DNA from 2 places in the Brochothrix thermosphacta DSM 20171 genome. Region 1 is predicted to be linked to the other one. Evidence: a T-box and tRNA genes for the amino acid it is inferred to sense, from the RefSeq annotation. Region 1 holds a T-box; the other holds one or more tRNA genes.
The links. The T-box of region 1 lies ahead of V6S17_RS08315 (valine--tRNA ligase). A T-box ahead of a tRNA ligase gene usually reads a tRNA of that ligase, here a tRNA-Val.
Positions count from the first base shown of each region.

Region 1 (15,973 bases):
TACAATGTTTTGCGTTTTAATAAATGATTTTTAGAATTAAGATATAAACAAACAAAATGTTCTTGTTTAAGATAACGCATATCAGACATTACCACACCGACCGCATCTTCAGGTGTTTTAATAACTTTTTTTATTTCAAAAGGAACTTTAGCAAAGCGGCGTCCAAATTCGAGAGCCGCCAGTATTTGCGAAGCTTTAACAGGACCAATCCCATTAATTGTCATCAACTCACTGTGTGTCGTAGTATGCAAATCGGCTAGTTCTTGATAATTATGCAATACATTTATCGCCAATTCACTTACAGGCAATACGCGTGTACCTGATTGTAAGATAACCATTAGCAATTCTTGCAACGAGAGTTCGGCAGCTCCACCATTTATTAAGCGCTCACGTGGCAAATCGACTAAAGCTGATTGTGTGCCCATCGAAAAACCTCCTCCATTACTATTACTATATAAAAACTACTCCCGATAAAAGGGCAAAATGGTACTAATCCTTGGCGATCCATTAAAATGACATAAACCAGCGCTAACACTGCGGAAAATCCCACAAAAAACATAAAAGTTATCACATCCATCCATGTGCTCAAAGCCGCAAATAACCAAATATCACCGCTTCCTAGCGAATGACGAAAGATTATATATAATAAAACACACAACAGTAAAGGGATTAAAATCGTACCCTCACATGCCGTTTCTCTGAGATACAAACCAATCATCATTATAACGACAACTATCGGGATGGGTATATGCAACGTCTGATAATCGACAAGCGTCATCCAAAAAAGCAATAGCACTACTATGCCTTCAAGTAGATTCGTCAACGTTATTTCGAATCCTAGAGGTAGCATTAAAACGACAACTATAACTTCTGTTATAAAATATTTTTTTGAAATAATCCCATTGCAACACGAAGCTCGTCCTCTCAATAACATAAAGCTAATAAAGGGAATTAAATCAATTACCTTTAAACGCACCAAACACTGATCACAACACGAACGTTTTCGCCACCATGATTTTTGATTACAATAATTTTCAACACTCCAATAGACGAAAGAACTCAACATAAAACCAATTATAATCATCGTTTTCTCCTTTGCTGTTAGTATAACAACCAGGATTGCTTGTACCTAAAGCTCAATTTGCATTTTTATTCTGTGAGACTCTACTAAAATCACTATTAAAAGCACGCAAACAGCCTTTTTTTCGCAGTACTCCTATTTAAAATAAAAAAACATCCCTAGCACTAGTTGATAACTAGCATTAGAGATGCTTCGGTATAATTCTATTTAATTGTTGCAGCGATACGCTTTAGTAAGAAGGCTCTTACTTCAGCAATAAAGTAGAGTGAGCCTGTTATTGAAACAATAGCTGCTTCTGCTTTCGCTTTATTTATCAGTTCGAGCAGCGTACTTTGCCATTCTACTTCTACCTGAACGTTTAACTTTTCTGACTTCACTTGTAACTCCGCTGCAGTTAATGCTCGTGGGTAATCAAATGTAGTGAGAATAACGTTTTCAGCAAAACAAGTCTGTAAACGGCTAATCATTTGGTCAATTGGTTTATCTGTTAATGCTGAAAAGAGCACATAACTTTTTTGTGTCGGGTATTCTGTTGACATCGTTTGAACAAACGTTTCAATTCCTTCATTATTATGTGCACCATCAATAATAAGAACTGGCGCTTCACTCAATTTTTCAAAGCGACCCGGCCAAGACGCTCGAGCAATACCTTTTCGAATGGTCGCTTCTGTTATATTCGAATAATGCTCCGGCAACAGCAGCAGCGCTTGAATAGCAACAGCCGCATTTCGTAATTGATGCGCACCTACTAAGCCTACTTCAATATCAGCTAAACGATTTTCTCTATTTTCAAAATGGAAACGGTCATCTGCAACTGCGGTTAGTTTAAAATCAGCACCAGATGCATAATAGGGAGCCTCTTGCTCAGCAGCCCACTGTTGGAATAACGGTTGTAACTCCAACTGCGTGACGCCAGAAATAACTGGCACATTTCGTTTAATGATACCCGCTTTTTGCGATGCAATTTTAGCTAATGTATCACCTAAAATGCCGATATGATCCATTCCAATCGTAGTAATGACAGACAATAGAGGCGTAAAGACATTCGTACAATCTAAGCGTCCCCCTAGTCCTACCTCAACAATACCGATATCAATCGGGTGCATCGTTGCGAAATACTCAAAAAACATCGCGGTGACAACTTCAAATTCAGTCGGTTCTCCAAAAGGACTATCTTGCATTCCCTCAACGATTGGTTGAAATTTCTCAACTAACGCTACGATACTTTCATCACTAATCGGAACACCATTCACACTGATACGTTCATTAAAGCTTTCAATGTAGGGAGAAGTAAATGTCCCTACCTCATAACCAGAATCTTGCAGTACTGTTCGCATAAAAGAAACAGTGGAACCTTTGCCATTCGTACCAGCAACATGTATCCATTTATTTTTCTGTTCTGGATGTCCTAATTGTTCTAACAGATACAACATCCGTTCTAACCCTGGTTTAATACCTAATCGTAAGCGTGAATGAATCCAATCCACCGCTTCCTCATATCGTAATGTCATCGTCTTCACCCTTTTTATTTACAGACTTGCTAAATCAGCAATACGTTGTTCAACTAATGCGTATTTCTCTAAATAATCTTGTTCTTTCGCGCGCTCTGCCACCACAACTTCATCAGGTGCGTTTGCAACAAAACGTTCATTTTTCAATTTACCTTGTACACGAGAAACCTCATTTTTTAATTTATCGAGCTCTTTCGTTAAACGTTCTGTTTCAGCTGCAACATCAATCAAACCTTGAAGTGGTAAGTAAATTTCAGCACCTGTTACAACAGCTGTCATAACTTGCGTCGGTACTTCTAATTCTGTATCAATCGTCAATGACTCAGGATTACAGAATCGTTCAATGTATGATTGATTTTCAAGTAATAACGCTTTAATTTCTGGTGTTTTTGCTTTAATCATCATTGTAATCGGACGACTTAACGGTGTATTTACTTCTGTACGGATCGTACGTACTGCACGAATCACTTCAACATACAATTTCATTGCATCTGCTGCTGTTGCATTATTAAGCTCTTCACGCACAGTTGGCCATGCAGCTGTAACAATTGTTTCGCCCTCTGTAGGAAGTTGTTGCCAAATTTCTTCAGTAACAAACGGCATGAATGGGTGCAATAAACGTAAAATATTATCTAATACGTAAGCTAAAACAGCTTTCGTTGTTGCTTTAGATGCTTCATCTTCACCGTATAGAGTAATTTTACTAATTTCAATGTACCAATCACAATAATCATCCCAAATAAAGTTATTTAAGTGACGACCTACTTCACCATACTCATAACGTTCAGATAGCTCAGTTACTTTCGCAATAGTTTCATTTAGACGAGTTAAAATCCATTGATCACTTACATCTGTTACGTTGCTCAAATCAATATCTTTTGCTTCCATACCTTCAATATTCATCATTACAAAACGTGAAGCATTCCAAATTTTATTGATAAAGTTCCACGTTGCTTCTACTTTTTCATAGCTAAAACGTAAATCTTGACCCGGTGATGTTCCTGTTGTTAAGAAGTAACGTAACGAATCCGCACCGTATTTCTCAATAACATCAATTGGATCCACACCATTACCTAATGATTTAGACATTTTACGTCCTTCTTCATCACGTACAAGACCATGAATCAGTGCATCTTCAAAGGGACGGCGGCCAGTAAATTCAACTGATTGGAAAATCATACGTGACACCCAGAAAGCAATAATATCATAACCAGTTACCAATACATTTGTTGGGAAATAACGATTGTACATTTCGGCATCTTCTTCCGGCCAACCCATTGTTGAAAATGGCCATAAAGCAGAAGAGAACCATGTGTCTAATACGTCGTTATCTCGTGTCCAACCTTCGCCAGCTGGTGCTTCCATGCCAACATGAATTTCGCCTGCTTCATTGTACCAAGCAGGAATTTGGTGTCCCCACCATAATTGACGAGAGATACACCAATCATGAATATTTTCCATCCAACGTACATATTGGGCATCAAAACGGTCAGGTACAAAGTTAACTTTATCTTCCGATTTTTGTAAAGCCAATGCTTGTTCTGCCAACGGCGTCATTTTAACAAACCATTGTTTTGATAAATAGGGTTCAACAACTGCATCTGTACGCTCTGAATGGCCCACTGAATGAGGATGATCTTCAATTTTCACAACAAGATCAAGCGCTTCAAAATCTTTAATAATCGCTTTGCGACATTCAAAACGGTCCATACCTTCGTATTTACCAGCATTCTCGTTCATCGAACCATCTTCATGCATAACAATAATACGCGGTAAATCATGACGTTCACCTACTTCAAAATCATTAGGATCATGTGCGGGTGTGATTTTAACAACGCCTGAACCAAATTCACGTTCAACATATTCATCAGCAATGATTGGAATTTCTCGGTCCATCAACGGTAATTTAATTGTTTTACCAATGTATTTTTGGTAACGTTCATCATCTGGATGGACTGCTACAGCTGTATCACCAGGAATCGTTTCAGGACGAGTTGTCGCAACTTCTAAGAAACCTGAACCATCTGTTAACGGGTAACGCAAATGATAGAAGTGACCGGCTACATCTTTGTGGATAACTTCAATATCAGATAATGCTGTTTTAGCTGCTGGATCCCAGTTAATGATACGTTCCCCACGATAAATTAAACCTTTTTTATAAAGATCAACGAACACTTTATTAACAGCTGTATTAAGACCTGCATCCAATGTAAAGCGCTCTTTAGAATAGTCTAAACCTAAACCTAATTTACCCCATTGTTGACGAATATGACCGGCATATTCTTCTTTCCAATCCCATACTTGTTCAACAAATTTTTCACGTCCTAAATCATAGCGTGTGACGCCTTCTTCACGTAGTTTCGCTTCAACCTTAGCTTGAGTCGCGATACCTGCATGGTCCATACCTGGCAACCATAAAACATCGTAACCTTGCATACGTTTTTGACGTGTAATAATATCTTGCAACGTCGTATCCCAAGCATGTCCTAAGTGTAATTTACCTGTTACATTGGGTGGCGGAATAACAACACTAAACGGTTTCTTAGCTGTGTCTCCTGTTGCTTCAAAAAAGCCTTGTTTTACCCACCAGTCGTAGCGGCCTTCTTCAATAGATTGTGGTTCATATTTTGTTGCTAATGTTTGTTTTTCTGTCATTATAATCATCCTTTCTGCGCATAAAAAAATACTCTAATCATCCTAGAAAGGACGAAAAGAGCATTCCGCGGTACCACCTTTATACCAAACGATTAACGTTTAGCACTTCATTTCTGTAACGGCTCGCACCGGCTTTTTCTACTATTAGTTCAAAAAAGCAACTCAAAGGCTACGTTCAATCGGCAATTAGAGAAACTTCCAGCACCCGTTTCCTCTCTATACTAATCCACCCATTTACTCTTCCTCATCATCGTTGTTGGTCTACTATTTATGTTTCCATTATTGTAGCACTAGCGAGCGCTGTTCGTCAATAATTGGAGTTGTTTAAAGGTATCTTCCATCGCATTCAACGTTGTATCAATATCTGCTTTTGTATGTTCTGTTGAGATAAACAAACCTTCAAATTGAGAAGGAGGTAAATAAATACCGCGTTCACTCATTTCACGATAATAATGACTGAACAGTTTTAAATCGGCACGGTTCACATCCTCAAAATTAGCGATAGGTCCTTCAGCAAAGAAAAAGCCAAACATTGACCCCGCACGATTAACCGTTACAGGAATTTGATGTGCTTTACCGATTGTTTTTATACCGTCTGTTAACTGATCAATTCGAATTGTAAAATCATCATAAACAGCAGGCGTTAACTGACGCAATGTCTCCACACCCGCAGTCATCGCTAAAGGATTACCTGATAATGTTCCTGCTTGATAAATGGGGCCGCTTGGTGCCACATTATCCATAATCTCACGTGGTCCTGCATAAGCACCTACTGGCATTCCGCCACCGATAACCTTACCTAAACACGTTAAATCTGGAGTTACACCGAAGTACCCTTGTGCACAATTTATTCCAACGCGGAACCCTGTCATCACTTCATCAAAAATCAATAACGCTTGATGACGTTTAGTAATTTCACGTAAACCTTCAAGGTAGTTCTCTACTGGTGGAACAACACCCATATTACCCGCAACCGGTTCAACGATAATCGCCGCTACTTGATCTTTATATTGTTTGAAAACCGCTTCAACAGCTTCTAAATCATTATACGGCACTGTAATAGTATCACGAACAGTTCCTTTAGGCACACCGGGAGAATCAGGTAAGCCTAAAGTTGCTACTCCTGATCCTGCTTTGATTAATAACGAATCGCCATGACCGTGGTAACTACCGACACATTTAATAATCAAATCACGTCCTGTATAGCCTCTAGCAAGACGAAGCGCACTCATTGTCGCCTCAGTACCCGAGTTAACAAAACGCACTGATTCTGCAGATGGTACACGTTTAATAACTTCGTCAACCAATGCTAATTCACTGAGATGATTCGCGCCAAAACTCATACCTTTTGCTGCCGTTTCTTGAACAGCACGCACGACTTTATCATTTGCATGCCCTAAAATAAGAGGCCCCCATGATAATACATAATCAATGTATTTGTTGCCATCAATATCGTATAAATACGCGCCTTTGCCACGATCAAAATAAACAGGATCTGTATCAACAGAGTTAAATGCACGAACTGGACTACTTACACCACCTGGCATTTTAGTCACAGCCTCTTTGAAAGCTGTTTGCGATTTTATGATGTTACGTTTCGACATCTACTCACCCCTTACATGAATTTTTCAATAATCTTCCATGCTTGGTCTTTTCCTAAACCAGTTTCAGATGAAAACATAACGATATTATCATCTGGGTCAAAACCAAGTGTTTCTTTAATTTCTTTAATACTTTTTTGCCAGCGACCTTTTGGAATTTTATCTGCTTTTGTCGCAATAATAATGACACGGATACCATGATGTTTCAGAAACTCATACATCGTTACATCATCATTCGATGGTTTATGGCGCATATCTACAATTTGAATCACCGCACGTAACGGTGCTCGATCTGTCATATACGTTTCCATCATTACGCCCCATTTGGCGCGTTCACTTTTAGAAATTTTAGCATAACCATATCCAGGTACATCAACAAAAATTAATTTCTTTTCAACTTCATAAAAATTAAGTGTTTGTGTTTTACCAGGCTTTGATGAGATACGTGCCATTGCTTTTCGTTGTAACATGCGGTTGATAAATGACGATTTCCCGACATTCGAACGACCTGCTAAAGCGAACTCTGGCAATAAGGCTTTAGGGTACTGATCCGGTCGGACAGCACTGATTAATAATTCTACTTGATTAACTTTCATCGTCTCGCTCCTTAAAAAAACTACCTTGCTTTAACATGCACAAGGTAGTTAGCTTATTTACTTGCTCATTTTACATTATACACTACAAAACTAACAATCGCTATGCCATTGCTACTTCTGAACCATCATTTAGAATAAGGATTGGTTGTGCTTTTTCATTCACAACGTCAGCAGTGATTTTACATTTAATAACATCTTCACGTGTTGGCACTTCATACATTACGTCAAGCATAATATGCTCGATGATTGAACGTAAACCACGCGCTCCAGTACGACGTTCGATTGCTAATAGCGCAATTGCACTTAAAGCATCTTCAGTGACTTCAAGTTCAACTTCATCTAACTCTAACAAACGTTGGTATTGCTTGATTAAAGCATTTTTAGGTTGCGTCAATATTGAAATCAACGTTGGCTCATCTAACAACTCTAAGGTTGCCATAACAGGTAATCGACCGATAAATTCAGGAATCAAACCAAATTTCAAGAGGTCTTCAGGAACAACCTTTTGCATTAATGATTCATTCTCATTAAATTTAACGCTTTCCTTACCAAAGCCAATTACTTTTTCACCTAGACGGTTACGAACAATATCTTCAACACCATCAAAAGCACCACCAACGATAAAGAGAATTTTACTTGTATCGATTTGGATAAATTCTTGGTTAGGATGTTTACGTCCACCTTGAGGTGGCACGCTTGCAACTGTACCTTCTAAAATTTTAAGCAATGCTTGTTGCACACCTTCACCAGACACATCACGTGTAATAGAAGTGTTTTCTGATTTACGGGCAACTTTATCGATCTCATCGATATAAATAATCCCTTTTTCAGCACGTTCTACATCGAAGTCAGCTGCTTGAATAAGTTTCAAGAGAATGTTTTCAACATCTTCTCCAACATAACCCGCTTCAGTTAAACTTGTAGCATCTGCTATTGCAAATGGCACATCTAGCACGCGAGCTAATGTTTGAGCAAGCAATGTTTTACCACTACCCGTAGGTCCGATTAAACAAATGTTGCTTTTTTGCAATTCAACGTCGCCTTCGCTTTGTGAAGCAGTCGCTTGGATACGTTTATAGTGGTTATATACGGCAACTGATAATGCACGTTTTGCACGATCTTGCCCAATAACATATTCATCTAATGTTGAACGTAACTCACTTGGTTTTGGTAATTCTTCAAAAATTGGTGCTGTTGGTGCCAGTTCCAACTCTTCAATAATAATTTCATTACATAAATCAACACACTCATCACAGATATAAACGCCTGGACCTGCAATTAATTTTTTAACTTCATCCTGTGGTTTACCACAAAATGAACATTTCAATTGGTTTTTTTCATCAAATTTTGACACGTACGTCACTCCTTAAATCAACTGGTTACCTAAAGAAAGTAATTGCTTAGCAATATCTCTCTTTCGAATAATGTTTTATACTACCATAACTATACTCATTGATGTATTAACTTGCAACTAAAACACTTACAATCAAACAGCTTATTTCAAACGCCTGTCACAATCATCATTTACTGATTTCTAGCAATAAAAAACACCTTGTAGGAAAGGTATCTTCCTACAAGGCGACAGTGTTTTCAATATGTTATTTTATCAGTTTACGCTTCTACTGAGTTATCAACAACAAATTTAACTGCTTTACGGATTTGTAAATCTTCAGTAACAGTTGTAAGGTCACCTAATGCCATACGGACAGTTGGTACATCCATTTTGTACATTTCAGCTAAACGTGCAACTTCTTCGTTAACTTCTTCTTCAGTTACTTCAATGCCTTCAGCTTTAGCAATTGCATCTAAAACTAAGTTAGTTTTCACACGTCCACCAGCATCTGTTGCCATTTGCTCGTTTAAAGCTTCTTCAGTTTGACCAGTGAACTGGAAGTAAAGTTCAGTAGTTAAACCTTGTGCTTCGATATCTTGAGTGAATTGTTTTTTCAACATTTCAGTTTCTTGTTCGATCATTACTTCAGGAACGTCAACTTCAGCGTTCTCTACAGCTTGACCTAAAGCTTGGTTTTCTTTAGCTTGAACAGCTTTAGTCGCTTTATCTTCAGTTAAACGTGCTTTAACTTTTTCAGTTAATTCAGCAAGCGTTTCAACTTCGTTATCGATATCTTTAGCTAATTCATCATCTAATTCTGGCACTTCTTTTGTTTTAACTTCGTGAATTGCAACTTTGAATTCTACAGCTTTACCAGCTAAGTCTTCTGCTTGGTAATCTTCTGGGAATGTTACGTTTACAGAAACGTTTTCGCCAGCTTTTTTGCCTTCTAATTGTTCTTCAAATCCTGGGATGAATGAGTTAGAACCTAATTCTAATGAATAGTTCTCAGCTTTTCCACCTTCGAATTGCTCGCCATCTAAGTAACCATCAAAATCGATTACGACTGTATCGCCTTTAGCAGCTGCATCTTCTTTTAAAACTAATTCAGCTTGGTGGCTTTGTAAATGAGCTAATTCATGTTGAACATCTTCGTCAGATACTTCAACATCAGCTTTATCTACTTTAAGACCTTTGTATTCACCTAATTTAACTTCAGGTTTTACTGTTACGATTGCTGAGATAACCCAGTCAGCGTCAGCTTCGATTTTTTCAATATCAACGTTTGGAGATGCTACTGGGTTGATACCTACTTCGTCGATTGCTGCAGGATATACTTTTGGTAATAAGATGTCTAATGCATCGTTATATAATGATGCTTCACCGTACATTTGGTTAAATATTTGACGTGGTAATTTACCTTTACGGAAACCTTTTGGTGCTAATGTTTTACGTACTTTTTTAAACGCTTCGTCAAGAGCAACTTTTACGTCCTCTTTCGGAATAGTGATAGTTAATTTACCTTCGTTACCTTCTTGTTTCGTCCATTGTGCAGTCATTATATAATTCCCTCCATAAATAGTGAACGTCAGTTCTTTAATTTCATGCTAACGCTCGTTTATATATTTTTTTGTTTTAAGTTCAACCTATACAAGTATATACTATCATACGTCGTCTTTTCAACTGATAATTACTAAAACGACATATTTTCTAAGGCGTACCGTTCTACTTCATCAATTTTAAGCACTTCTTGAGACACATCCGCATTATCTAACGGTTCTTGATTAAGACGATAAAACCATTCTAAATAGGATTCACACCATTCATTGACTGTTCCAAAATCAGGCGTTAGAGGATAAGTAGCGGTTTGATGTCGTCGAATAACAGTTTCTACTTCTTGAGCTAACGAGGGATTCTCATTTTCCAATTCAACGGTTACCCTCTCAATTAAACTATTATAGAAAGTATTATCTACTCGTAAATCGATTTGTGCTGGAATAACAGTCACTTCTTCTCCCATCACTACAAGCTTATATTGAGAAACATCCTCCAAACGATGCAATGCTTCTATCAATGCAACACGCTGCTCCATTGTGATCCCTTCATCTTGTAATAATTGATGGATATCCTGAAAATAGCCTTTTAATTGCACATAGCTACCGCGTTCCAAAAAACCTAATTGGTCATGCAACGGCCAACGAGCAAATTGAATATGTGGATGTATCACGAAACTCGCACTCATATACGTTAGATTATCCGTTTGTTCAACTGCTTCTATCGTTTTTGTTTCTTCGACAATCGCTAAATCCTCTAACCAGTGTTGGTATTCACGAATACGACCACTTTTCAAGTAGCTCGCTGCTAATTTTTCTATGATATCAATATCTGTTGCAACAATTCGCATGAAGCGCTCACCTACTTGAATCGCCTCATAATGTTTGCTTTCAGTTTGATAAATATCTATGAGTAAATTGGTAATTTGTCGATCTTCAGGCGCTACACGGTTAGCAGACACCAGCATTTTTTTCAGCATACGATCTTCTTCAGAACTCATGACCAACCTCCTCTTATTACGTTTTAGTCTCTTTCAATACGGGTACAGGTCTATACGTCACATTATCTTATGGAGGTCATTCAATGTCAACGCTAAAAGCTCTCAATGATAGTAAAAGCGAAGGACTTGAGAAAGTCCTGCATACTATCAATCATCTATCTAGTAGCAATATTCATATCCGTAAACACCTCGAAGTTTCTCACAGACAGTCTTTCACTATCTACGATATGTTATCTGATGCCAAAATTGGCTCGATCACTGCCAATTACCAAGCAGATACTATTACAATTCAATCACAAGTTCACAGCGATATTCGTCTTTACACAATCACAGAACCAAAAGATTATTTAAAACTGCTCTTTTATTTGAGTGATATTAAGTAATAGCACTTAACACATTAATACCTTAACTATTTTTATGATATAACAGATGGACGATAATGTTGGTGTGGGTATCTCAACCAAATCAGCCTTTGTCACCATCTGTTTTTCATTATTTCCGCTTTAACTATTGACATTTAGCCAATAAAATCATACAATAAGTTTTGTTGAGTACAACTTTGTTGCACATTTAGTCCTGATAGCTCAGCAGGATAGAGCAATGGCCTTCTAAGCCATCGGTCGTGGGTTCGAATCCCTCTCAGGACATAATTACAAACCCTCCTAACCCTTGATACATAAGCGGTTGGGAGGGTTTTTGTTTGTGAAATGTCAAAATAATGTCAAAATATTTTTTAGTGTCAAAATCCCACTACTTAAACAATGCAACCACTAAAACTACCAAACGAACAATATTATAGGCAATCTCGATACACACGTTTATTTTATTCCACATAGTATCACCCCTTTTTCTCTTTATCGGTCTTACAATATATGACCCACGTAAAATATTTATTCTCGGTACACGATTATAAAAATAAGCAAAAAAAAACACCCTACATGGGTGCTTTTTTAATTACCATCATCTTTAAAAATCTCATTGGAATCAATTTTTGACTGTCTAATCTTTTTCAATTCTTTCAGAATTTCATCTAATATTTTCTTTTCTGATTCAGTTGGATATTTTTAAAATGTCTCAAATTCTGTTGTATTATAATTAATATCTTCTAAAATACTAACATAACAGTACTTATTTCTTTTTCAATGATACCTATAGAAATAAATCAAAAATGAAATGAACAAGCGTGTATTTCCATTCGATGAATAATATTGCTACAAGTCGAAAATCATATTATTCAACAGATATATATGGTAAATTAAATTTAAAAAGATACTACGGTGAAAGTGGAAAAGTACAGAACTGATATCCATTATTCAAACCATAGAAATTAAAAAAAATCCTAAAGTACCACATCGTCATAATTTGGGGTGGTCTAACGAAAAAGGATATTAGGAGGTGAAGTGTAAATGGACCAAAAAATCTGGCAAGATTTCAGAAAAGACATTGTAGATGATCACCAAGAGCTACCATTTTATTTGGATGGCAAAGAATGGTGGATTTCACGTTTATATGGCGAGGAAAAAAGTTACCTGCTGACAGCGCCTAATTCAGACACACAATTTTTCAAAACAGCTGAGGAACTTGTTGAAAAAGGAATTGTCCATGGAAAAACTTTTATTGAACAAATACCTTTTCTTACTCTTATTAAATAGATTTCCACTTATTATTTATAATATTATGTATTGAAAATAAAAAATAAGAGTTCAAATACTAATATCGTATCATACATTAAGATACATTAAATTTCTAATCAAAAATCCTTTCAAACACCCGTATGGTAAACTTTCCTTTAACAAAACCACTCATAACTTGTTTCGTTTTTGATTAGTCACTTCTATTCAAACTTCATTTAATAACTTTTCAATGCAGCGATTCCTAATTTAGGATATGAAATCGGGCATCCTTTTGGATGCCCGATTTCATTTTATTTTACATAAGTTATTTGAGCTAGATACTCTCGAGTTCCATAGTTAGTAAATGTTACACTAGTGTTTACTCCTTTTACCTCATGGTCAAGCTGTAATTCATGCAAACGCTCTTTCACTTTGTTTTCCAACTCATCGACACTAATCGCCTCTACATAGCAAACTGTTATTGCAATGACAACCACCTCCTTATGAATATATTCATTTTACAATGGTAATTATTTATTATTTCCACAGCATAAAGAGATTAACCCCCATACCTAATATAGGATAACGACGATAATTGTGACAATAATTCTTGGGTTTCACGAGGTAAAACAATTTCATTTTTAGTTAAGCATCCACTTACACTTAATTGTAATCTACTGAGAATAAGTGTTGGTGATTGTGTTGGTTTTTCTAACTCTCTGTATGCTTCTTCAAAAATAGAGACTAATGGGCGGTGATTTTCAACTGTCAAAGCGTTAATTATTTTTGAAATAATCACTAATGCTTCTGAAGCTCTCTCTTGACCTGATCCATACCACTTTACCATAATTACGCCTCTTTTCATTATATGCATCTATTCGAATCTATAACTTAATGTTACCACAATTGGAATTTAAAATCTTATAAGCCAATAAAAATGTTCCAGCAATAGTCCTAAATGCACTGTTTTAACACAACAAATAAAATACCTGCTACAAATTTCCTCTGTAAAAAAAGAGTTTTTTCGATCCTTATTAAACTTTACGATATTTTTTTAACAGCATATCAGGAATATGACAATAATCGTTGGGAAATTTATCTAATCGATCCTGATGTTCCTCAGCACTACGGAGATAATTTGTCAGTAAACAGACTTCGACTGCAATTTGATCTGCATCATCGCGTATGTCAATAAAATGTTGCGCTGCTTCCAAATGCTTTTTATTCTTACTATAAACGCCTGTTCGGTACTTTTCGCCAATATCTTCACCTTGCTTATTGATACTGTATGGGTCAATAATTTCGAATAGATACGTCATTAAACTTTCCACTGTTAATGTTTGAGAATCAAACGTTATTTTTACACACTCCGAATAACCATCATACTGATTTTCTAAGCTATCACTATTACCGTTTGCTCTGCCCGCTTCTGTTTTATGCACCCCTGGTATCGTTTTGATAAAAGCTTGTACACCCCAGAGACATCCACCTGCTAAATATATTTCTTCCATATTAAACATCCTATCTTTTATGGGATTGAGTTAATTCAACTAACTCTCACTAACAATACTATACGATGAATTATACTGGAATACACAAAAAAAAGCCCGTATCAATTAAGATACGAGCTTTCTACTTACTTAACTAAATACATGCTATTGTTTGGAATATAGCCTACTGTGTCATCTAAAACACATTTAAGCCATCCATTTTGTGATGTTCCTACCACGCGGACCTTGTCTCCCTTTTTACGTTTAGCAACAATTCTACTATCCCATTTCGACTGTCCTCTGAAGCCAATTTCGGTAACTACTGTATACACAACTGCTGGGTCTTGATCATACCAATAAAGTGTTAAACTCTCCTTATACCAATATTTCTTTTCTCGGAAAATGACTTGCACAAAATCATTTGATTGTACTCCGTAATTAATCTGTGCAGCATATCCCAAGGGTACCGTTGCTCCTACACTAGAATTCCAATCTGCTTTTGTTCGTAAATTTAAATCTTCGCGTGCATATCGCCATAAAATGGCATTGTAAGCTTTTAAAAACAACGCTCTTTCTTGCTTACGGCGACGTACTAGCCCTGGTAATGGTTGTCCGCCTGCATTCACAAATAGTAAAAATTCATCTGCAGCATTTCCAAACTGTTTTTTATTGACATATTGTAGTAAAGTGCTGCTATACAGTGTCCCTTCGCCTAAGTTATACGTAAAAGAAACCAACGCATCAAATTGATTTTGGTTAATACTCACTTTAACTGCTGAGTTCACTGCTTTCTCAAATCTCCGAACATCACTGCGTAAATAAGCGTCAGCTTGAGCTCGGGTAATGACCTGTCCAGCCCATACATCAGGGCCATAATGTCCATAACCAATTGTCCAATATTGCTCACTCGCAACTGGTTTATAAGCAGTTAAGCGTAATCCTTCATATTCTTTAATTAAATCTAAACCAACTTTACTAATATTCATTCTATATTCCTCATTTCATTCTAATTTTGTAGTTTTGTTTAATGATGAATTCATATCAATTAAGATAGAACTATTATCTATTGTTCTATAGATAATAGTTTATTTTTCTTACATCCTTTTCGAAAATGTTAAATTAATCTAGTTAATACATCAAACTAGATTTAAAACTCCTCGCTTACTTCATTTAAATTCACCGTAAGCTTTACCTGTTTTAACATCACGAGAACACGCATAGCCTCGCTTACCGTTGTTTCGGATATAGGATACCCAAACATAACCATTTGATTTAACATAGCTGTCATAAATAACTGACTCGCCTTTACCTAGCGTAGCTTCTTGCTTAGCTTTAAGTGTAGGCGTATGTTTGATTGCTACTCTTGTATTAGGATAAAATATACCTTTTTCCGCCACACGCTTAACTTCCTGTGGTTTGAGAGCAGCAGGTGGTTTAATGGTATCCGTATTACCCTGTTTTTTAATTTGAGCGATAAAAAAATCTTTCAGTTTATCAATTACCGCTTGAGGTTGTTTTTGATTACTATCATAACCACAA
Region 1 covers NZ_CP145608.1:1,649,267-1,665,239, forward strand. The annotation lists gene radC (RadC family protein) at 1-425, opposite strand, end outside; gene V6S17_RS08305 (prepilin peptidase) at 404-1,084, opposite strand; gene V6S17_RS08310 (bifunctional folylpolyglutamate synthase/dihydrofolate synthase) at 1,285-2,592, opposite strand; gene V6S17_RS08315 (valine--tRNA ligase) at 2,611-5,250, opposite strand; T-box leader at 5,292-5,507, opposite strand; gene hemL (glutamate-1-semialdehyde 2,1-aminomutase) at 5,538-6,851, opposite strand; gene yihA (ribosome biogenesis GTP-binding protein YihA/YsxC) at 6,863-7,444, opposite strand; gene clpX (ATP-dependent Clp protease ATP-binding subunit ClpX) at 7,545-8,798, opposite strand; gene tig (trigger factor) at 9,056-10,336, opposite strand; gene V6S17_RS08340 (hypothetical protein) at 10,471-11,331, opposite strand; gene V6S17_RS08345 (hypothetical protein) at 11,415-11,714, shown strand; tRNA gene V6S17_RS08350 (tRNA-Arg) at 11,905-11,978, shown strand; gene V6S17_RS08355 (hypothetical protein) at 12,738-12,983, shown strand; gene V6S17_RS08360 (bacteriocin immunity protein) at 13,504-13,791, opposite strand; gene V6S17_RS08365 (peptide-methionine (S)-S-oxide reductase) at 13,979-14,455, opposite strand; gene V6S17_RS08370 (glycoside hydrolase family protein) at 14,581-15,420, opposite strand; gene V6S17_RS08375 (N-acetylmuramoyl-L-alanine amidase) at 15,601-15,973, opposite strand, start outside.

Region 2 (15,973 bases), 400 kb from region 1:
TTACAAAAAATGCCTCAATTAGAAGTAGTAAGTAATATAACAGCTGGTTTTGATACGCTTGATTGGAATGCCTTTGATAAAGCAGAGGTGAGTATTACTAACGCGCCAGATGCACTAACTCAAACTGTGGCAGATTTAGCGATGGGCTTATTACTTGCAGCGGCACGTAGGATAACAACTGTTGATCGTGCTATAAGGGCTAATGAATGGGTAAAAGGCCCCCTCGATACAGCAACAGGCCTTTACGGAACAGATGTTTATCAGAAAACAATCGGTATTATTGGATTGGGGCGCATCGGCACAGCGGTGGCACAACGCGCTCATGCTGGGTTTGGAATGGATGTTATTTATCATACTAGATCTCGTCATGAAAATGCTGAAGTCGCATATGATGCCAAACATTACCCTGATTTAGATGGTTTTTTAGAGGCAGCTGACTTTGTTGTCATGCTTGCGCCATACAGTGAAGAAACACATCATTTAATGAATGAAAAAACTTTTTCGAAAATGAAAGATAGTGCTTTTTTCATTAATGTTGGTCGAGGTAAAACAGTGGATGAAACAGCGCTGTATGAGGCTTTAAAAACAGGTGTAATTGCCGGTGCGGGTCTTGACGTATTTGAGAAAGAACCGATCAATCAAAATCATCCGCTATTAACGTTGGATAATGTGGTCGTAACAGCTCATATGGGCTCAGCTACATTGGCAACGAGAAATCGAATGGAACGTGATGCAGTGGCTAACTTAACCGCAGTATTGAACGGTGAAGAACCTCAAAACCGAGTGTTGTAAACTTACATATTTTCACAGAAAATAACTGAGTAAATAATCATCAACAAATTTTCCATCAATATAAAATTCATCTTTGAGATGTCCTTCAATCACAAATTGATGTTTTTGATAAAAAGCTAATGCGCGTGCATTTGATCCTAAAGCACGTAGTGTTAGCTTTCTATAATTATGTTCACGTGCATAGTCTTTTACACGGTTCATTAAAGCGGAACCAGCACCAGCATTTTGAGCTGTCTGAGAAACGGCGATACTTAAACTCAGTGTTTTATTACTTGTGGGTAAGGGTGTCGCGTTTTCATATTGTAAAACACCTAGAACATGATTGTTTTCGTCGACAGCGACAAAATTTGATCCAATAGGGTAACGACTCATATATTCAGAAGTATTATTATAGTGAACAATCCCCGGGGTGTTTTCGACAGTCCACACACTATTTTCAATTGCAACTAATTGTGGATAATCTTCTTTTTGTATTTTTCGAATCGTTAAATTTTTCACTATAATCAGCTCCTTTAAGTTATATAAAATTATATCAGATTTAACAAAAAAAGGGCTTTTAGAAGAGAGTTTGGAAAATTATATAAAAGAAGGAACCCATATACATCAAGGGTAAAAGCTATTTTAAAAAAGAAAAAGATTTATTTTGTTAAAAAGGGTTTACAAATGTGTTTATTCTTTATATAATAGATTTTGTGTTAAGGAACAAATGACACATCAAAAAATCTTAGGCCCGTTGGTCAAGCGGTTAAGACACCGCCCTTTCACGGCGGTATCACGGGTTCGAATCCCGTACGGGTCATTGCTTATATATTAGTTATATTTAGCAGCAGGGGGATTAGCTCAGCTGGGAGAGCATCTGCCTTACAAGCAGAGGGTCGGCGGTTCGAGCCCGTCATCCCCCATTGTTTTTTTAAAACAACTTTAATTTTATATGGAGGAGTAGCGAAGTGGCTAAACGCGACGGACTGTAAATCCGTTCCTTAGGGTTCAGTGGTTCGAATCCACTCTCCTCCACTCTTATAATGGGGTGTAGCCAAGCGGTAAGGCAATGGATTTTGATTCCATCATGCGTAGGTTCGATCCCTGCCACCCCAGCCATTATAATAAGAGCCGTTAGCTCAGTTGGTAGAGCATCTGACTTTTAATCAGAGGGTCGCTGGTTCGAGCCCAGCACGGCTCATATAGTATCTCGGCAGTAGCCGAGGTATTTTTTTGTCTTTTTTTATCACATAGAAATTAGGATGAAAAAATAATAGGGATACACAGTCAACGATTAGTGCTAAAACTTGTAATCGTCTTTTTTTATAAAAAAAGCATTGATGAGTTATCACCAATGCTTTAATCAATAATAGAAGGTTACATGTTCAATAAATAGTCCGATAAGGAAAGTTCACCATTACGAATCGTTAAAATTTTACGGTAGGTATTCTCCTTGAACAGAATTGCTGTAAGGAATGACGCAACGTCAGCACGAGTAATTGCATTATTGCCCTCGTTTGTAAAAGTCGCAAACTTGTTCGTAGCACCGTCATCTGTTAATGTGCCGGGTCTTACTATGGTGTAGGCTAAATCACTTGCAAGAACAGCTTGATCAGCAATACCTTTTGCTTCCATGTAGTAAGCGAGCGCTTCAGGCACTTTATCACTTTCACCGGAGTGGATAGTGCTGACAAGTATAAAGCGTTGTATGCCTTTTTCTTGGGCAATGGTGGCGGCTTTAATAGCGGCTTCTTGATCGATTTTTTTTGTTAATTCAGGACCGCCTTTGCCACCACTACCTGCTGTGAAAATAACCGCATCCATATTGTTGTAGGCAAAACTAAAATCTTCGAGTAAATCACCAATGATAATTTCAGCACCTAATGCTTCTAAGTGACCTCGCTGTTTTTCATCACGAATCATTGCGAAGGGCGTATGTTTTGTTTTTTTTGCAATGTTAGCAACTAATTGTTGCCCAATTTGACCATTTGCTCCAATAACTAAGACATTCATTTTTATACCTACTTTCTATGTGTAATACTTCTATTGTAAGCTCTTTTTAAGATACATCCAAAAATTGTGCTTATTACAATAGATAAAAGTGGAAAAGTATCTTAGAATTAAAGGCTTTTGGTTTCACCCGAAAGATATTAAAGAGTATGATATAATAGAGAAGAGTTTTTTAATAAGAAACTGTTTAACTAATTAGCTATTGGAGGAAGGCTTATGTTGCTATCACATTTACCGGGAATTGCGGGTATAATTGATATACTTGTCGTCTGGTTTGTGATTTACAAAATCATCTTACTTGTGCGTGGCACTAAAGCTGTGCAATTACTTAAAGGGATTTTAATTATTGTTATCGTTAAACTTTTGAGTAGTTTTTTCGAGTTAAAAACAATTGAATGGTTAGTAGATCAAGCACTTACTTGGGGATTTTTAGCGTTTATTATTATTTTCCAACCCGAACTGCGACGTGCATTAGAACAAATTGGTCGTGGAAATATTTTTGGACGTAAGAGAAACCAAGCTGAGAAAGAACGTATGAATTTGATTGAATCAATTGAAAAAGCTGTTTCGTATATGGCTAAGCGTCGTATTGGTGCATTGATTTCAATTGAGAGAACGACGGGGTTAGATGATTATATTGAAACGGGAATTCCTTTAGATGCTGATATTTCCGAACAATTACTCATCAATATTTTCATACCCAACACGCCTTTACATGATGGTGCCGTTATTATTAAGGATAATAAGATTGCAGCAGCAGCAGGTTATTTACCCTTATCAGAAAGTCCGTTGATTTCTAAATCGCTAGGAACACGTCACCGTGCTGCGATGGGGATTTCTGAAGTAACGGATTCATTGACAGTCATCGTATCAGAAGAAACGGGTGGCATCTCAACAACAATGAATGGAAAAATGCAACAAGAGTTAAGTTTAAGCGATTTACGAGCGTATCTTGAAAAAACGTTCGAAAAACAAGAGAGCAAACAAACCCTATGGATATTCCCAAAAAGGGGGCGTAAAAAATGATTGACCGCATACTATCGAGTCGTTGGGCATTAAGAGTGTTAGCATTGGTTTTAACGCTTGTACTCTACAGTGTGACAACAGATTCTACAGCAAGTAAAACACAAGAGAGTGGCCTGTCTTTGTTAGGCAATGATACAGAAGTCATTACTGGTGTTCAAGTTAAGGTATTAAATGATTCAGATGGTATCGTTATTTCTGGTGTGCCTTCAGAGGTAACAATGGAAGTTAAAGGTTCACGCAATGTAATTAAAGCGATGGAACAGCAAGGTGATTTTTCGGTTGTTGCTGATTTACAGAATGTATCTGTAGGTACACAGATAGTCAAACTGGAACCGACTAATTTACCAGAGGGTATCGAAGCGACTGTTACGCCTGCTGAAATTACTGTAACGATTCAAGAAAAAATCACCAAGGAATTTAATGTCGAACCTGAAATATCACCACAGCTTATTGCTACGGGCTATAAATCTGGAACGCCTACTTCAGATGTCGATAAAATCAAGGTGACTGGACCACGAGATACAATTTTAAATATTACAGCTGTAAAGGCTAAGGTTACATCTGAGCAACCGTTAAATGAGACAACAACGATTAAAACGAATTTAACAGTGCTTGATAATAACTATAATAAAATCACGAATGTTCAATTAAGTAAAAAGTCTGTTGAAATTACAGTACCGATTTCAAAATCAGGTAAAAGCATCCCGATTTCATTAATTCAAAAGGGAGAGCCAAAAAACAATCTGACTATTTCTAGTTTGACTTCTAATGTTTCACAAGTCACTTTAGAAGGTGATGAAAAAGAGCTCGATAAAATAAAATCGCTCGAAGTACCAGTTGATGTCAGTGATGTGAGTGATGTGAGTGGTAATATCATAAAAAAAGTTAACATACAGGTGCCTGATGGCATAAAGTTAGTTTCAGCACCAACAATTAATGTAACAATTCGTACAGGGGAAAAAGTAAACAATGTGAGAGAAGAAACAAATGAACAGAATGAAGAAGTAATTGAAAGTAGCGAAAAAAAAGCAACAGACACAAACACAGAGGCTGAAAATAACACAACTGATGAAGCAACAACGTCTGATAGTGAAACTGAAAATAAAGAAACTAATACATCCTCAGAAACAACGGAATAATAAGTTGTAACGTGGATTAATTTAAAGGAGCGAAATAAAAAATGGGTAAATATTTTGGAACAGATGGCGTACGAGGTGTAGCTAACCAAGAATTAACACCGGAGCTAGTTTTTAAATTAGGTCGTTTTGGAGGTTATGTATTAACGCAGCACTCAGATACAAAACATCCGCGCGTACTTGTAGGTCGTGATACAAGAATATCAGGTGTGTTGTTAGAACAGGCACTAATTGCCGGTCTTATTTCAGTTGGTTGTGAAGTAATGCGTCTTGGTGTTATCTCGACACCTGGTGTAGCTTATCTAACGCGCGTACAAGATGCTGCTGCAAGTATTATGATTTCTGCATCACATAATCCGGTACAGGATAATGGGATTAAATTTTTTGGACCTGATGGTTTCAAATTGAGTGATGAAGCTGAACTTGAAATTGAAGCGTTGCTTGATCAAACGGAGGATACTCTACCACGCCCGAGTGACGATGGTTTAGGATCAGTTGAAGACTTTTATGAAGGCTCAGCAAAATATCTACAATACCTACGTTCTTGTGCAAGTGAAGAGTTTACAGGTGTTAAGGTAGCTATCGATATGGCTAACGGTGCAACGAGTCAACTTGCTAACCGATTGTTTGCTGACTTAGATGCTGATATCTTCACAATGGCTTCTACACCAGATGGGTTAAACATTAATGATGGTGTTGGCTCGACACATCCAGAAGCTTTGGCACGTTTTGTCGTTGATAATGAAGCGGATGTTGGTGTAGCGTTTGATGGTGATGGTGACCGTATTATTGCAGTTGATGAAAAAGGTAATATTGTTGATGGTGACCAATTAATGTTTATCATTGGTAATTACTTATCTGAAAAAGGTTTGTTGAAAAACAACACAGTTGTCTCAACTGTCATGAGCAACCTTGGTTTCCATCGTGGCTTAGAAGAAGCTGGTATTAACGATGTAATGACTCAAGTCGGTGACCGTTACGTTGTTGCTGAAATGCGTAAGAATAATTTCAATTTTGGTGGCGAACAATCAGGTCATATCGTTTTATTAGATCATAATACAACAGGTGATGGTATGCTTGTAGCGGTCAAATTGGTAGATATTTTAAAACAATCGGGCAAAAAGATGTCAGAACTTGCTGAACAAATGGATAAATACCCGCAAAAGCTTGTAAACGTGCGTGTAACCGATAAACATCATGTCACTGATAACCAAACTGTTGCAGCTGTTATTGCTGAGGTAGAAGCTTTGATGGGCGATAAAGGCCGTGTCCTTGTTAGACCTTCAGGAACAGAACCGTTAGTACGTGTTATGGTTGAAGCGGCAAGTGAAGAAGATTGTGAAAATTACTGCGATAAAATTGTAGCAGTTGTACAAACAGAAATGGGTTTATAGGATTATAAAATATAATGGGTTTCTTGCTGACAGTTTTGGCAGGAAGCCCTTTTTTTATGCATACGATGATGAGCTATCGAAAGCAACTGATGAAAGCGATGTGAACAAAAGTAAAAACTGTTAGAGAGAATTTGTTCAAACGATGTGATGAAAGCGTTTTATATGTTAAAATGAGAGAGTAGAAAGTTAATAAGGAGGTATGATAATGCTAACTGAGAAGCAAAAAATGTTAGCGGGCAAGCTGCACAATTCAATGGATGCAGAACTTGTCTTTGAACGAACACAAGCACGAACGAAAACACGATTATATAACGCTACATCGGAGATAGACATCCAAGAACGAAAAGCATTGTTAAAACAATTATTAGGAACATCAGATACAAATACTTATATTGAACCTAATATTCGTTGTGATTACGGGTATAATATCCATGTTGGTGCTGATTTTTATGCCAATTTTGATTGTGTTTTTTTAGATGTGTGTGTCATTCGTATCGGTGATAACTGCATGTTGGCGCCGGGGGTTCATCTCTACACAGCAACACACCCATTAGATGCACAGACAAGAATATCAGGTGCTGAATTTGGCAAAGAAATTAATATTGGCAACAATGTTTGGATTGGTGGCGGCGCTATTATTAATCCAGGTGTTACAATTGGAGATAATGCAGTCATTGCTTCAGGTTCTGTTGTAACCAAGGACGTTGTAGCTAATACACTTGTGGGTGGAAATCCTGCTAAAAAGTTAAAAGACATAGTATAATGAAGATGGCATATTACTTAAAATGAAGGGAAGTTTTAAAAATGAGTGAAAAATTCAAACGTATACATGTAGTTGTAATGGATTCAGTCGGTATTGGAGAAGCACCAGATGCAGCTGAATTTGGTGATTTTGATGTTGATACACTTGGGCATATAGCTCGTGAAAAAGGCGGCTTAACTGTTCCTAACTTAGCAGATTTAGGTCTTTCGAATATTAAAGAAATACAAAGCGTTCCTAAAGCAGAAACAGCACTTGGTTATTATACAAAAATGCAAGAAACATCAGCAGGTAAAGATACAATGACAGGTCATTGGGAGATCATGGGGTTATTTATTGATACGCCTTTCCGTGTCTTTGAAAATGGTTTTCCTGATGAATTAATTGAAAAAATCGAAGCTTTCTCAGGTCGAAAAGTTATTGGTAATAAACCAGCCAGTGGGACAGAAATTCTAGAAGAACTTGGTGAAGAGCAATTGAAAACAGGTGCATTAATTGTTTATACATCAGCTGATTCAGTGTTGCAAATTGCTGCCCATGAAGAGGTTATTCCATTAGACGAATTGTACCGCATTTGTGAGTACTGTCGTGAAATCACACGTGAAGACCCGTATATGCTTGGACGTATTATTGCGCGTCCTTATCTAGGGACAAATGCAGCAGATTTTGCACGTACGCCAAATCGTCACGATTATGCGCTCAAACCATTTGATAAAACAGTTATGGATCATGTTAAAGATGGTGGTTTAGATGTTGTCGCTATTGGGAAAATTTCAGATATTTTTGATGGCGAAGGTGTAACGAAAGCAGTCCGCACACAATCAAACATGGATGGAATGGATAAGTTTGTTGAAGTGTTGAAATCTGATTTCCATGGTATGAGTTTCTTAAACTTAGTTGATTTTGATGCGGTATATGGCCACCGTCGTAATCCTATTGGTTATGGTGATGCATTGGAAGAATTTGATGCTCGTTTACCTGAGGTATTCGCCAACATGAAAGAGGATGATCTTTTGATTATCACTGCCGATCATGGGAATGATCCGACATACAAAGGCACAGACCATACACGTGAATATGTACCGTTATTGGTTTATGGGAAAAACTTAACAGGAAACGGTGAATTAGCATTAAGAGAAACATTTGCTGATTTGGGAGCGACAGTTTCTGATAATTTTGGTGTTAAAATGCCAGCATACGGAAAAAGCTTTTTAGGTGATTTAAACTAGTATTTCCATTAGTCATCGGAATTGAGCTATACCAATTGATAAAAAGACATAATTCTTACATAGAATTATGTCTTTTTTGTTTATTTTATAATGAATAAAATTGACTTTGATAAGCGTATTGGTGTAAAATTTACTTTGTTACATAAAACGTTTAAGACTGTACCAATTTATTGAAAGCTTAATTGCTAGCGCCAGTACTTATAGTTAAATAAGTAGACGAGGAGAAAGTTATCGAGGAATCGGCGGATACTTTCCGGCCTGTTGGGGTCGATATGCGAGGTTAAAACAAGCAGGTGACTGTTTGCACAAGAACCGAGTAAACAACGGTCTTTCTTGAAGCGTTTAATACACTTTAGGAGGAATTATAAGATGTGTGGAATTGTTGGTTATATTGGAAAGTTAAATGCAAAAAATATTTTGTTGGATGGTTTAGAAAAATTGGAATATCGTGGTTATGATTCAGCGGGGATTGCCCTTGTAGCTGATGATCAAACAGTTATTACGACTAAGACTAAGGGACGTATCGCTGATTTACGTCAAGCCGTAGCTAATGACGCTACTGGTACTTGTGGAATTGGACATACACGTTGGGCGACACATGGTGTGCCAAATGAAGAAAATGCGCATCCACATCAATCACAATCAGGTCGTTTTACGATTGTTCATAACGGTGTTATTGATAATTACCGTCAGTTAGAAGAACAGTATTTAAACGGGGTTACATTACAAAGCGATACAGATACAGAGATTGTTGTGCAATTAATGGATAAATTTGCTGAAAAAGGTTTATCAACAGAACAAATTTTCCGTAATGTGTTAGATGTTTTGGATGGTTCATTTGCGTTTGGTTTAATTGATAGTGAACGTCCAGGAGAACTTTTTTTCGCTAAAAATAAAAGTCCATTGCTAATCGGTGTAGCTGCTGAATGCAATATGCTCGCAAGTGATGCTATGGCTGTTATCAAAGAAACCGATCAATTTGTTGAAATTAATGATGGTGAATATGGTATTTTAACAGCAGAGAGATACCAACTTTTTAGTGGAACAACAAATGAAGCCATTGAACGTGCACCGTTTACAGCTTCAATTGATGCAGACGATGTTGAAAAAGGTATGTATCCGCATTATATGATGAAAGAAATCGATGAGCAACCAGGTGTTATTCGCCGTATTGTTCAAAAATATCAAGATGAAACAGGTGCGTTTACGATTGCAGAAGATTTACAAGCTGCTGTTATCAACGCTGACCGTTTATACATCGTAGCATGTGGAACAAGTTATCACGCAGGTTTAATTGGTCGTAAATTGATTGAAGAAAAAGCGGGCATTCCTGTAGAAGTGGTTGTGGCAAGTGAGTTTGGGTATGATATGCCTTTATTATCTGAAAAACCAGCATTTTTATTCATCTCGCAAAGTGGTGAAACAGCAGATAGCCGTCAAGTCCTTGTTAAAGTAAAAGCATTAGGACATCCCGCAATTACTTTAACAAATGTACCTGGCTCGACGTTATCACGTGAAGCAGACTATACATTGTTATTACATGCTGGACCTGAAATTGCTGTTGCATCAACTAAAGCATACACAGCTCAGGTAGCTGTATTAAGCATTCTGGCTGAAACTCTAGGCAAAGCTCAAGATATTGTTCAAGTGCATGATATGGCTCATGAATTAGGTATTGTAGCTAATGCTATGCAAACAATCATTGATGAGAAAGAGCAAATCCAACAAATGGTGTTAGATTATGTTGCAACAACACGTAACGCGTTTTTCTTAGGACGTGGCGTTGATTACTTTGTCTCTTTAGAAGCGGCATTGAAATTAAAAGAAATTTCTTATATTCAAGCAGAAGGCTTTTCAAGTGGTGAACTAAAACATGGTACAATCGCCTTGATTGAAGATGATACACCAGTGATTGCTTTGGTGACGCAACCTCATACACAATTACAAATTCGTAGTAACTGTTCGGAAGTACAATCTCGTGGCGCTAAAGTAGCGATTGTTGTGACGGAAGAATTGGCTCAAACTGGCGATACGTTTGTTATCCCAAACACTGCACTTGAATTAACACCACTTGTATCTGTTGTCTTTACGCAATTATTTGCTTATTACGCAGCGCTTTCACGCGGCTGTGATGTTGATAAACCACGTAACCTTGCAAAATCAGTGACAGTAGAATAGAGTTATTTTTAAAAAACCTTTTGGATGTGTTATTATCTAAAAGGTTTTTTTTTGACGACAATTTTATTTTAGCTTATTTTTAGGTAGTTTAATCTTGAAGAGAAGCTATTTTATAAGCTTTTTGGTAGTGTTGTAAGTGGTTAACCAAAATATAATTGCTAAAAAACTAATAGTAAAACCGAAGATACAAATGCCTTTCCAACCGTAGTTTGTTTATATATTTATTGAAATCGTGTATCAACCGATAACGTTGTTAATTTAACATTATCATTAATTAAATGAATGTAATAAAAAATTTTAAAATCGTCAAAATACTATAGTCATTTATCTCATTATGTATCTTTTGAATGAAGTTCTTATTTTTGCGTTCAATCCCTACTTGTTTTACACTTAGCATTGTAGAAATTAAAAGCTTTAATCACGATAAATTGATAGGAGTGAAGCGGAATGAAAGCAATGCAAATTAGTCAATACGGCAAAGATGAAAAAGTTATTTTAACAGAGGTAAAAACACCTGCTGTTGGCGCTCATGATATTTTAATTGAAGTCTATGCGGCTAGCGTGAACCCTGTTGATTACAAATTACGTGACGGTGCATTAAAAGCTGTGCGTCCTAAAAAATTGCCCTTAACATTAGGCAATGATTTTGCTGGTATTATTACGAAGATTGGTGTAGAGGTGACACGTTTTAAAGAGGGTGATGCAGTTTATGGGGCAGCGAGTGCCGACCGTTGGGGCAGTTTTGCAGAGTATTTTGTCGTTGGAGAACAATACGCGGCTTTGAAACCAAGTAATCTCAGCTTTACAGAAGCCGCTTCATTACCACTGACAGCATTAACGGCTTATCAAGCTTTAACTGAATGGTTGGATGTTCAACCCAGTCAAAAAATCTTTATTCCAGGGGGTGCTGGTGGTGTGGGTGTTGTTGCGATTCCAATCGCAAAACACTTAGGTGCTTATGTGGCGACAACAGGTAGTCCACGAGGGCGCGAATTGATAAACTCATTACATCCTGACCTTTTTATCGATTATCAAACAACTGATTTTAGCAAACAATTAACTAATTATGATGGTGTATTTGATACACGAGGTGGCGATGATCTTATCAAGGCTTTTTCAATTCTCAAGCCAAAAGGAAAAATCGTTTCAATTGCAGGCATACCTGATAAAGCTTTTGCTAAAAGAGAAGAGTTGCCACAAGCGATTCAGTTAGCGCTTGCAATTAATGCACGCAAAGTGCACTCATTAGCGAAGAAACATGAGGTGAGCTATCACTATTTTATGAAACGTGCCGACGGTATTCAATTGGAAAAAATTACTCATTTGATAGAAAAAGGTGTCATCAAACCTATTATAGATAAAATTTTCACTTTTGAAGAGACACAGGCTGCGTTGGATTATGTTGAGGCTGGTAAGACGAAAGGAAAAGTCGTTATTACAGTAAAGGGGCATCTTTCGGGAAGTTAGCATTTTGAAATGTAGTTAGTCCCCTCACTATAAATAACGACAATTTTGTTCTATACTGGAGTTATGCGAAATGATGTAAGAAAGAGGGATGAACAATGAAGTATTCGAAAGCGACAAACTATGCATTACATGCCATGCTCTCCTTAGCAAATAAAACAGAGAAAACAAGTATTGGGGTGCAAAGCTTAGCGACTGAATTAAGTGTATCAACGACGTACTTATCAAAAATATTAGCAAAGTTAGTAAAAGAAGGATTAGTTCTTTCAAGTTCTGGCGCACAGGGTGGTTATAGTTTAGCTGCAAATAAAAATGATGTCTCTTTTCTCGATGTGATTCAAGCAATTGAAGGGAAAGCATCATTATTTGAATGTGATCCACAGCATGGTGAACATTGTTTGGTACATCAAGTGATGCTTGAAGCAGAGACTGAAATGGAACGGCAGCTTAAACAAAAACGAATTATCGATGTTGCCCATCAAATAAAATAATTTCTGGTTCTAAAGGTGTGACTAAGAAAAGCGACAATGGTTGACGCGTGCGCTTTTTTCTTTTATGCTAATCATGGATAATAAGAGTCTTTAATATCCACGATAAGAAAGCGAGAGTGAATAGAATGGAGAAATTTGAAGTTGCAATTATTGGTGGTGGCGCGGCTGGCTTAAGTGCAGCGCTCTATTTGGGTATATCATTAAAAAAAGTCGTCGTGTTTGATAATAGTACCAATCGTAACCGTGTGACACAAAAATCACATGGCTTTTTAACACGTGATGGTATTACGCCAAGCGAGTTGCGTGATAAGGCACGTCAAGATGTTGACGCCTACGAGAATGTGAGGGTGGTTTCTGAAACAGTTATAGAGCTGAAACAGACCATGGCTCATCAGTTTTTGATTGAAACCACTGCAGGTGGACGTTGTTTAGCAGAACGTGTGGTATTGGCAACTGGTATTCAAGAACGTTTTTCGATGAAATTACCGATCAAACAATATTATGGGCGTTCTTTATTCAGTTGCCCCTACTGTGATGCTTACCCTTTGCGAGATAAAGCACTTGTTGTGATTGCAGAGAATGAAGGCACTATTCGTCATCTTGGACAGTTAGTGAGTAATTGGACAAATGATTTAATTATCGCTACTAATGGACAGCCTGTATCAAATGAAACTAACGATTTGTTTGAAAGGCATGGTATAGAAATTGAGACCACGCCAATTGCTAGTTTAATAGGCAAAGAGGGGATGTTAGAAGCGATAACTTTTACAACAGGACGTAGCATTGAGCGCCAAGGTGGTTTTGTTGTGCCTGACTATGAACGTTCGGTTACTTTTGCTGAAGAACTTGGGTGTGATTTTGATAATAACCAACAAATTATTACAGATGATCAAGGACGAACAACAATCCCTCATCTTTATGTTGCTGGTGAATACAGAACATTAAAGTCCAGTTCATTGATGCTTGCAGCAGCAGATGGTAATCTAGTGGCTACGGCAGTTAATATGGATTCAATCAGTGCTAAATATCAAAAAAGTCTATAAATAAAGAGTTAAGATGTATCTTTTAATGTTTTAAAAACGCATCTTCAGGTAGTAAAATTTTGGAAGGAATCGGTGAGGATAATGATACAAGTGTTGAGGCACATCCGAATGGAATCAACTCATTTTCCAATCGTTCTATCGCTTTTGTTTCACTCACCACAGCCTTTATTAAATAGTTATATTCACCACTAATACGATGACATTCACTGATTTCTGGGCAGGTTTCACAAAATGCCAAAAAGTTATCGCAACTGTATGTGCGGAACATAATAAATGCCACGAGTGGTTTGCCAATTTTTTCATGGTTGATGACAGCTTGGTAAGAATCAATGATTGCTTGTTCTTCTAAACGTTTAATACGCTCGGTTACAGCGGGTTGTGATAAATTAACGCGTTTCCCAATGGCTGTCATTGAAAGACGAGCGTCTGTTTGTAAGTGTTTTAGTATTTCTTTATCAATAGTATCCATAGTGGACGTTTCACTCCTTAGGTTTAAAATACCGTAAGTATAGCATGATACACCATTAAATTACTGTTTTAGAGATTAAAGGTTTTTTGATAGAAATACTTTGTATTTAACGGTTTATTATTTAAAACTCCGTTAAAAAGCGATTCTTAACTAGCTTTTTCCCTCGTATAATGGATAGACGATGTTGATTTTCGAATCGTCAATCATTGATATAAAAGAAGAGGGGTTTTATTATGGGAGAAAAGCAACAACGTTTACCTTGGGCGCCATTATTGGCTTTGGCATTATCAGGTTTTATTTGTATTTTAACAGAGACATTACCGGCGGGCTTATTATTACCTATGAGCGATAGTCTAGCTATATCGGAAGGAAGAGTAGGTCAACTTATCACAGTCTTTGCGATAGGATCAGTTCTTACAGCAATGCCATTAACAGCATTAACACAAACTTGGTCTCGTAAACCACTATTATTAGCTTGTATCGCTGGTTTTTTACTTTTCAATAGCATTACAGCTATCGCTACAAATTATACCGTGTTATTAATCGCACGCTTTTTAGTGGGTGTTGTAGCGGGTGTTTTGTGGGGGATTGTTGCCATTTATGCACGACGTTTAGTCCCTTATGAATTAAAGGGACGCGCGATGGCTGTGGCGATGTTGGGAACGCCACTAGCTTTAGCATTAGGCGTCCCAATAGGTACCTTTTTTGGTAATCTAGTAGGCTGGCGATTTATCTTTGCTGCTATATCAGTTATAGCAGCTGGTTTATTGATATGGATTAGTCTTAACATGCCTAATTTTGAGGGACAACCCGTCGGACAACGTACGACGTTAAAACAAGTTTTATTATTGCCGGGCGTGCGGAGTGTTCTATTTGTTACCTTTACTTGGATGCTTGCGCATAATATCCTTTACAGCTATATTGGGCCTTATCTCACTTTAGGTGGACTGGAAGCGCGTGTAGATGTGATGCTCTTTATTTTTGGTGTTACTACAATCGTAGGCTTGTTTTTAGTGGGGGTATTAATCGATCGACATTTACGAATATTGGTGTTGAGTTCATTAACTATCTTTGCTTTGGGCGCACTTTTATTTGGGTTGTATACGACAACACCTATACTAATTGGTATTTCAATGGGATTATGGGGATTAACTTTTGGTGTCGCACCGACATTACTACAAACAGCGATTGCTGATGTTGGTCAAGCATCGGCTAATGTGGCACAGTCCATGCTAGTCACAGCATGGAATTCAGGAATTGGTATTGCTGGGATTATTGGTGCGTTGTTGTTAAATGACTATGGCGCTGCTTCTTTTGCATGGGTAATGTTGGTACTTATATTAGGGGCATTGGTTGTTTCTGGCGCAGCCTCTAAAGCCGGTTTTTCTAAGTGAAAATAGGGGCATCTTATTAAGATTAAAACAGCATAATAATTGTTTGGAAGTGTTCACTCCTTGAACAGATAGGTAGTAGAATAAAACAGCAAGAAGGATTAAAATAGAAGTCAAAGGTGTCGTTAGTCTTGTATAAGGCAGGCACCTTTGATTTTGCTTTTAGAAAAGTTATACTGTAATTATGTGAGGGGGGGGACGCTTATCATTCAGTTGAAAGCCTATACACCTAGTTATCAGAAACACATTGAAGCTTATCAACTATTAGAAGAACATCAGCGGTTTACTGAATTGCCGACCGTTTGTGTGCAAAAGGCAAAGGACGATAGTCAACGTTTTTCTGTCTTAACAATCAGTGATGAACAGCTTGTTACTTTTTTTAGTTTGTCAGTTGGAGACGCAGTCCAAATTTATACAGAAAATTCGAATGCTATTCTTTTGCGTTCTTTTTCTACCGATTCAAATTATCAGGGAAGAGGGTACGCCAAACAGTCATTGATGGCATTGCCATTCTACCTTGAAAAGCACTTTCCGAACATTACTGAAATTATATTACTGGTTAATTGTCTGAACCATCCAGCAATCAAATTATATCAAGCGTGCGGTTTTAA
Region 2 covers NZ_CP145608.1:2,047,582-2,063,554, reverse strand. The annotation lists gene V6S17_RS10325 (NAD(P)-dependent oxidoreductase) at 1-792, shown strand, start outside; gene V6S17_RS10320 (GNAT family N-acetyltransferase) at 805-1,290, opposite strand; tRNA gene V6S17_RS10315 (tRNA-Glu) at 1,520-1,591, shown strand; tRNA gene V6S17_RS10310 (tRNA-Val) at 1,622-1,694, shown strand; tRNA gene V6S17_RS10305 (tRNA-Tyr) at 1,726-1,806, shown strand; tRNA gene V6S17_RS10300 (tRNA-Gln) at 1,816-1,890, shown strand; tRNA gene V6S17_RS10295 (tRNA-Lys) at 1,900-1,972, shown strand; gene V6S17_RS10290 (SDR family oxidoreductase) at 2,149-2,784, opposite strand; gene cdaA (diadenylate cyclase CdaA) at 2,998-3,807, shown strand; gene V6S17_RS10280 (CdaR family protein) at 3,804-4,946, shown strand; gene glmM (phosphoglucosamine mutase) at 4,988-6,337, shown strand; gene V6S17_RS10270 (sugar O-acetyltransferase) at 6,543-7,100, shown strand; gene deoB (phosphopentomutase) at 7,142-8,326, shown strand; gene glmS (glutamine--fructose-6-phosphate transaminase (isomerizing)) at 8,696-10,504, shown strand; gene V6S17_RS10255 (NADP-dependent oxidoreductase) at 10,952-11,971, shown strand; gene V6S17_RS10250 (RrF2 family transcriptional regulator) at 12,067-12,459, shown strand; gene V6S17_RS10245 (NAD(P)/FAD-dependent oxidoreductase) at 12,585-13,502, shown strand; gene V6S17_RS10240 (Lrp/AsnC family transcriptional regulator) at 13,525-13,971, opposite strand; gene V6S17_RS10235 (MFS transporter) at 14,205-15,365, shown strand; gene V6S17_RS10230 (GNAT family N-acetyltransferase) at 15,576-15,973, shown strand, end outside.
Region 2: it encodes a tRNA-Val, which carries the amino acid that the T-box ahead of V6S17_RS08315 (valine--tRNA ligase) is inferred to sense. The anticodon was not compared.